Linked DNA regions of Chondromyces crocatus. The protein of the gene in region 1 interacts with the protein of each later gene in a pairwise test. Links are inferred from orthologs where the notes say so. Each region holds a gene or a part of one and is shown on either strand. Other genes may lie near its edges. The genes, in order: glnD and CMC5_RS37150.

Region 1 (3,667 bases):
CACGGGGGAAGAGGCGTACACGCTGGCGATGGTGCTGGCGAGCGCGGGGCGGCGCTTCAGCGTGCTCGGGGTGGACCGGTCGCAGGACGCGGTGACGGCCGCGCGGGAGGCGACGTACTCGGCCGAGGCGGCGTGTCACCTGCCGCCAGCATACGTGCGGCGCTACTGTGAGGTGGACGGGTCGGCGCTGCAGGTGTGCAAGGAGCTGCGCTCGCTGGTGAGCTTCGAGGTCTGCGATCTGGTGTCGACGGTCCCGCGGGGCGGGTTTCACATCATCCTGTTCAAGAACGTGCTGCTGTACCTGGCTTCGCCCGCGGGGGAGGCGGTGGCGCGGCGGCTGATGGCCGAGCTGGATCCGCGGGGGCTCTTGTTCACGGCGGCGAGCGAGGTGCCGCGCCTGTGCGGGGTGGGGATCGCGACGGCCCGCCTGGCGTCGGGGGTGACGGCATTCCGGGTCGGCGCGCGTACGGGGAGCGAGCCGCCACCGCCGCTGACGTGGCCTCCGCCTCACGGGGGTCAGGAAGGCGGCAAATGAGCTTCGTCGTGGGGGTGCATGCGGGGCCGTCGTCGGCGGTGGCCGAGCTGCGGGCGGCGTATGCCGAGGGGCGCGCGGCGCTGGACGAGCAGGTGACGCGCGTGGTCGCCGTGCCAGGAGAGGCGTCGGCGGAGGCGATCGCGCAGGTGGGGATCGCGCTCGGGCGGGAGCGGGCGCGGCTCGTGGACGATCTGCTGGTGAGGCTGTTCTCCGCGACGCGGGAGCCGCGCGAGGGGGGATGGGGGGCGTCGGAGCGGAGCATCTGGGACGAGGTGGCCCTGGCGGCGGTGGGAAGCTACGGGCGAGGCGCCGTCGCGCTGCGCAGCGATCTCGATCTGCGCATCATCGCGCGCGACGTGCAGGAGGCGGCGACGGTGGTGGAGTCGCTGCTGTATCCGCTCTGGGACATGGGGGTCTCGGTGGGGCACCAGGTGGTGAGCATCGAGGACCTGATCGCGTCGGCGCGCGATGATCTGCCGTCGGCGACGACGCTGCTGGACTGGCGGCACCTGGCCGGGGATCGGGATCTGTCGGAGTCGCTCTGGCAGCGGGCGGTGACCGGGCTGCTCGCGCACTCGGAGCTGCCGCTGTTCATCGAGCGGCTGCGGCAAGAGGTGGAGCAGCGGCACGCGCGGTTCGGTGGGTCGGTGTACCTGCTCGAGCCGGACGTGAAGAACGGGGCAGGGGGGCTCCGGGATCTCGACATCGCGCGGTGGGCGAGCAAGGCGCGCTGGGGCGCGGGCGAGGTGGAGGCGCTGGTGCGCTTCGGGGCGCTGGTCACGCGGGAGGCGGCAGAGATCCGGGCGGCCGAGGACACGCTGTGGCGGCTGCGCAACCTGCTCCACGCGGGGGCGAACCGGCGGAACGATCGGCTGACGTTCGACAAGCAGGAGGCGTGCGCGGCGGCGCTCGGCTACGGCGCCGGGGACGAAGCGGTGGAGCGGATGATGAGCGACTACTACCGGAGCGCTCGCACCATCTCCCGCACGCTGGAGATGCTCCTGACGCGCGCGACGCCGACGTTGACGCGACGGCGGCGGCACGAGGAGGATCTGGGCGGTGGGCTGCGCCTCTTCGATGGGTGCGTGGCGCTGGCGAACCCGCCGGATCTGCGCACGGATCCGGCGCTCGCGCTGCGCGCGTTCTCCGTCGCGGTGGAGCGGGGGTTGCCGCTCCTGGGGCCGACGCGGGAGGCCATCGCGCGGGCGTCGGCGGAGCCCGCGTTCTGCGCTGCGCTGCGAGAGAGCGCGGAGGCGGCGCAGCGGTTCCTCGCGCTGCTCGTGACGTGCAAGGAGACGCAGCTCAAGAGCGGCTCGCCCATCCGGGAGATGCACGAGCTGGGGCTCTTGCTGGCGATGATCCCGGAATTCTCTCCGGTGGTCGGGCGGGTCCACCACGACGTGTACCACGTGTACACGGTCGACGTTCATTCGGTGGCGGCCGTGGATCGGCTGGCCGAGGTGACGCGCGGGGATCTGGCGGCGGAGTTCGGTCTGCCATGCCGGCTGGCGGCGGAGGTGAGCCGGCCCGAGGTGCTGTTCGCGGCGACGCTGCTGCACGACGTGGGCAAGGCGATCGGGGGCACGGAGCACAGCCAGCGGGGTGCGGAGATGGCCCAGGGGATCCTGGCGCGGCTGGGGTTGCCACCGCAGGACGTGGCGGAGGCGTGCCACCTCATCCTGAAGCACCTGGTGATGTACCACGTGGCGACGCGGCGGGATCTGGACGACCCGGCGGCGATCGCCGAGTTCTGCCGCGAGGTGAACGGGCGCGAGGGGCTGCGGAACCTGTACCTGCTCACGGTGGCGGATCTGTCGACGACCAGCCCGACGTCGATGACGTCGTGGAAGGCGCGGATGCTGGACGAGCTGTACCTGGCGGCGGATGCCTCCCTTGCCGGGCAGGTGGTCGACGACGAGCGGCTCGATCGGGCCGTGGCCGAGGCCACGCGGGCGGTGGCGTCGGTGCCGCTCGCGGAGGAGGCGGAGCGGGCGGAGTTGCACGCGTTCACGAGGGATTATCTGGCCTCGATGCCCGAGCGTTACCTGCTGTCGAACGGGGCGCCGGCGATCGCGGCACACGCGACGGTGGCGTGGGAGCAAGAGCGCTCGCAGGCGCTGGCGAGGGTTGCGCTCGTGCCGTCGCGTCATCCAGAGGCGGCGGAGCTGTGCGTGGCGGCGTGGGATCGTCCCGGCTTGCTCGCGGCGCTCACCGCGGCCATCGCCGCATCGCGTCTGGTGGTGCACGCGGCGCAGATCCACTCGCGGACGACGGGGGCGGGGCAGATCCAGGCGGTGGATCTCTTCTGGGTGCGTGATCGGGGCGATGGGGTGGAGGGGGTGGCGCGCTCGATCCCGAAGCTCGTTCGCGACATGCACGCGGTGCTCTCGGGGGAGGTGGAGGGAGCGGCGCTGGTGCAGCAGCGGGCGGCGTCGTTCCGGGAGCGGAAGTCGCCGCGGGTGCGGACCCAGGTCAAGGTGGACAACCGGGCCTCGCCGAGGCACTCGGTGCTGGAGATCTTCACCCGGGATCGGCCAGGGTTGCTCTTCACGATCTCCGACGCGCTGTACCAGGTGGGGCTCTCGATCGCGGTGGCGAAGATCAACACCGAGGGGACACGGGTGGCCGACGTGTTCTACGTGAACGAAGCGGGGGGGGAGAAGATCGCGCCAGGGCGACGCACGGCCGAGATCCGGGAGCGGATCGAGGCGGTGCTGCGCGAGACGGAGAGAGAGGAAGGGATCGTCGGATGAGGGTGCGGAACGGGAACAGGGGTCGGGCAGGGGTCGCGACGCTGGTCGGTGGACTCTTCGTGGTGGTGGGGTGTGGCGCGTCGCAGCCTCCGCCCGAGGAGCCGCTCGTGGCAGATCCGCCGCTCGGCGCGGAGGAGAGCCCGTCGGCCAGTGCGGCGAACAAGGCGCTCGCGCAAGGGATCGAGGAGATCAAGGCGGAGCGCTTCGCGGAGGCGAAGCCGCACCTGGAGCAAGCGCTCTCGCTGAAGCCGGACAGCGCCGAGGCGGCGTATTACCTGGGCCTCGTGAGCGAGAAGACCGAGGATCTCGCCGGCGCGGAGAAGCACTACAAGCACGCGCTCCAGATCGATCCGACGCTCGCCGAGGCGGCGGTGAACCT
Region 2 (3,271 bases), 3.7 Mb from region 1 along the record:
GGAACTCGTGGTTTCGCTCCAGTGCGTCGAGGGCTTCGTTGAGCGCGCCAGGGACGTGGGGGACCCCCTTCAGCTCCTCGGGAGAGAGGGCGTAGATGTCCTTGTCCAGCGGATCACCTGGATCGATGCGGTTCATGATCCCGTCGAGTCCGGCGAGCATCATGGCGGCGAAGGCGAGGTAGGGGTTGCAGGTCGCATCGGGGAAGCGCACCTCGATCCGGCGGCCCTTCGGGCTGGAACCAGGGGGCAGGGGAATGCGGATGGAGGCCGAGCGGTTGCGGCTCGAGTAGGCGAGGTTCACCGGGGCCTCGTAGCCAGGGACCAGGCGCCGGTAGCTGTTGGTCGTCGGGTTGGTGAGGGCGGCGAGCGCGCTGGCGTGCTTGAGGATGCCTCCGATGTACCAGAGGCCGATGTCGGACAGGCCTGCGTAGCCGTCGCCAGCGAAGAGGGGGCGCCCCTCCTTCCAGAGGGACTGGTGGCAGTGCATGCCGCTGCCGTTATCGCCATAGACGGGCTTCGGCATGAAGGTCGCCGTCTTGCCGTTCCGCTTGGCGACGTTCTTGACGACGTACTTGTACCACATGAGGTTGTCGGCGACCCTGGTAAGGGTGGAGAAACGCATGCCGATCTCACACTGGCCTGCGGAAGCCACCTCGTGATGGCCCACCTCGACCTCAATGCCGCTCTCCATGAGCTGGCTCATCATCTCGGCGCGGAGATCATGCAGGACGTCTGTCGGAGGGACCGGGAAGTAGCCCTCCTTGTGCCGCACCTTGTGACCGAAGTTGGGGCCCGGCTTGCCGGTGTTCCAGGCCGCTTCATCGCTGTCGATCTCGTAGAAGGAACCGCGCGGGGAGACGTCGTAACGCACGGAGTCGAAGACGAAGAACTCCGCCTCGGGGCCGAAGAAGGCGGTGTCGGCGATGCCGCTCGCCTTGAGGTAGTTCTCGGCCTTCTGAGCGATGTATCTCGGATCGCGGCCGTAGGGCTGGCCGGTGACCGGATCGCTGATCTTGCAGATCAGGCTGAGGGTCCTGTGGGCGTGGAAGGGATCGATCTTCGCCGTCGTCGGGTCCGGCGTCATCAGCATGTCGCTGGCGTTGATCGGCTGCCAGCCGCGCACCGAGGAGCCATCGAACCCGATCCCCTCCTCGAAGAGGTCTTCATCCAGGCGGCTGGCAGGGATAGTGGTGTGCTGCCAGATGCCAGGCAGATCGATGAACTTGAGATCGACGAACTTGCAGTCGTTCTCGCGCGCGAATGCGATGACCTCTTTCGGCTTCATGCTCTCCTACCTCTCTCCACGTTGATGAGCGGGCGCGCCTTGGCCCTAGATCGCGTCCTCGCCCCGCTCCCCGGTGCGGATCCGCACTGCCTCTTCCACGGGCATCACGAAGATCTTCCCGTCGCCGATCCGCCCAGTTTTCGCGCTCTTTTCGATGGCGTCGATGACGTCGTTCACCATGTCGTCGGGGACGACGATCTCGATCTTCACTTTGGGGACGAAGTCGACGACGTAGGCGGAGCCTCGATAGACTTCCTTCTTGCCTCCAGTCCGACCGAAGCCCTTCACTTCGGTGACGGTCATGCCCTGGATGCCAACCTCGGCGAGGGCGTCCTTGACCTCGTCGAGCTTGAACGGCTTGATGATCGCCTCGACCTTCTTCATGTGCTCTCGCCAGGGCCCCGGGCGCGGGCCGTCGCGGTAGGGGCCCCCCCCGCCGGACGGATCCCCCAGCGCCCACGATCCCGCGGCCGCTGGGATCCGCTTCCACATCGACCAGCGATCTACCCGGAACATCCGGACAGACCCGGCCCTGACCGTCATGGTGGCGGTCAGGGCCAGGCGTGGTGTAGCTGGGCACAGGTTTCCGGAGTGTTTCAGGGATGCATCGGAGCGAGGAAATGAGTTTTCACCCCGGGGGGGATGAACGGAACGCCGAGCGCTCCTTGTTCTCCTGGTGCGCCTCGCATAGGCTGCCGGTCCGAACCCGCGGGACAACGCTGCCCTGATGGCTTTGCCGAACAAAGCGAAGATCCCGGTAGGTACGCTGCTTGCCGGAAAGCACCGCATCACGCGCGAGATCGGCCGGGGCGGGATGGCTGCGGTCTATGAGGCCGAGAACATCGACATCGGCAAGCGCGTAGCGATCAAGGTCCTGGCCCAGGAACTCACGACCTCGGCGGTGGTCGTGGAGCGTTTCCTCCGGGAAGCACGCGCGGCAGCGGCCATCCGGAGCCCCTTCATCTGCGATGTGTACGACTCCGGGCGCCTGGAGGATGGGCGGCCGTTCCTCGTGCTGGAGCTGCTGGAAGGGGAGTCTCTCTACGAGCGCATGACCGTCGTCCGGACCCTCGACTTCGAGACGACGGTCGTGGTGATGACCCAGGTCTGCCGTGGGCTCGCGAAGGCGCACGCGGCGTCGATCGTTCACCGCGATCTGAAGCCGGAGAACATCTTCCTCACCAAGGACGAGGAAGGGCGGCTGTGCGCGAAGATCCTCGATTTCGGGCTGGCCAAGTTCTACACGCCGATGGACGGCGGGGACAAGCAGGCGAGGCTGACGCGCGAGGGCGCGGTGTTCGGCACGCCCGCATACATGAGCCCCGAGCAAGTGCGCGGTCAGGGCGCCGTGGATCATCGAGCGGATCTCTGGGCGCTCGGATGCATCACGTTCGAGTGCCTGACCGGCCGCACCGTGTGGCAGACCGATCAAGGCGTGGCGATGACGTTCGCGCAGATCGCGAACGCGCCGCTGCCTCGTCCCGCCGAGATGCGACCCGATCTGCCGCCGTCGTTCACGCTGTGGTTCGATCGGGCGCTGAACCGGTCGATCGAGAAGCGTCATCAGACGGCGAAAGAGTTCGCCGACGAGCTGGCCATCGCGCTCGGGATGAACGCCTCGGGTGCGCGTGGGGTAGAGCCGGCACTCGGGACCCCCTCGCTCGATGACATCCCGGTGGAGCTTCGCGGCGGGGAACCGTCCCTGGATGGCGGCTTCGGCATCGCGAGGACCTCCGCACCGTTCTCGGCCTCTCAGCCCGGGCACCTGTCCGCACCCGGCGTGGAGCGTCGTCCTTCTCCAGCCGGCCTCCCCACACCCGATCCCGAGCTGCGCTCGCTTCCTCCGCAGAGCCCGGGGCTCGCCTTCGCTGGACCTCAGCCGACTGGTCCCGTGGGACCTGGGGGCGAGAGACCACTGCCACGCCACGACGTGGAGGAGCCTCTGCGAGCACGACGCCCAGGTGGCTGGGGACGCGCGCTGCTCGT

What was found.
Region 2: the proteins of glnD (region 1) and CMC5_RS37150 interact in binary tests that used the Escherichia coli proteins (3 or more experiments, as listed by UniProt). The link is inferred for Chondromyces crocatus from one-to-one orthologs.

What each region holds. Positions count from the first base shown.
Region 1 is NZ_CP012159.1:6,539,189-6,542,855, reverse strand. What follows is about bases 132-3,488. They hold glnD ([protein-PII] uridylyltransferase), read left to right. Parts: upstream 132-531; coding sequence 532-3,288; downstream 3,289-3,488. Other genes in these bases: CMC5_RS23835 (tetratricopeptide repeat protein), read left to right, coding at 3,285-3,488; CMC5_RS23845 (CheR family methyltransferase), read left to right, coding at 132-535. Outside these bases: more of CMC5_RS23845, read left to right, coding at 1-131; more of CMC5_RS23835, read left to right, coding at 3,489-3,667.
Region 2 is NZ_CP012159.1:10,268,222-10,271,492, forward strand. What follows is about bases 1-2,961. They hold CMC5_RS37150 (P-II family nitrogen regulator), read right to left. Parts: upstream 1,670-2,961; coding sequence 1,331-1,669; downstream 1-1,330. Other genes in these bases: glnA (type I glutamate--ammonia ligase), read right to left, coding at 1-1,285; CMC5_RS37155 (serine/threonine-protein kinase), read left to right, coding at 2,013-2,961. In the rest of the region: more of CMC5_RS37155, read left to right, coding at 2,962-3,271. UniProt on the Escherichia coli protein: P-II indirectly controls the transcription of the glutamine synthetase gene (glnA). P-II prevents NR-II-catalyzed conversion of NR-I to NR-I-phosphate, the transcriptional activator of GlnA. When P-II is uridylylated to P-II-UMP, these events are reversed.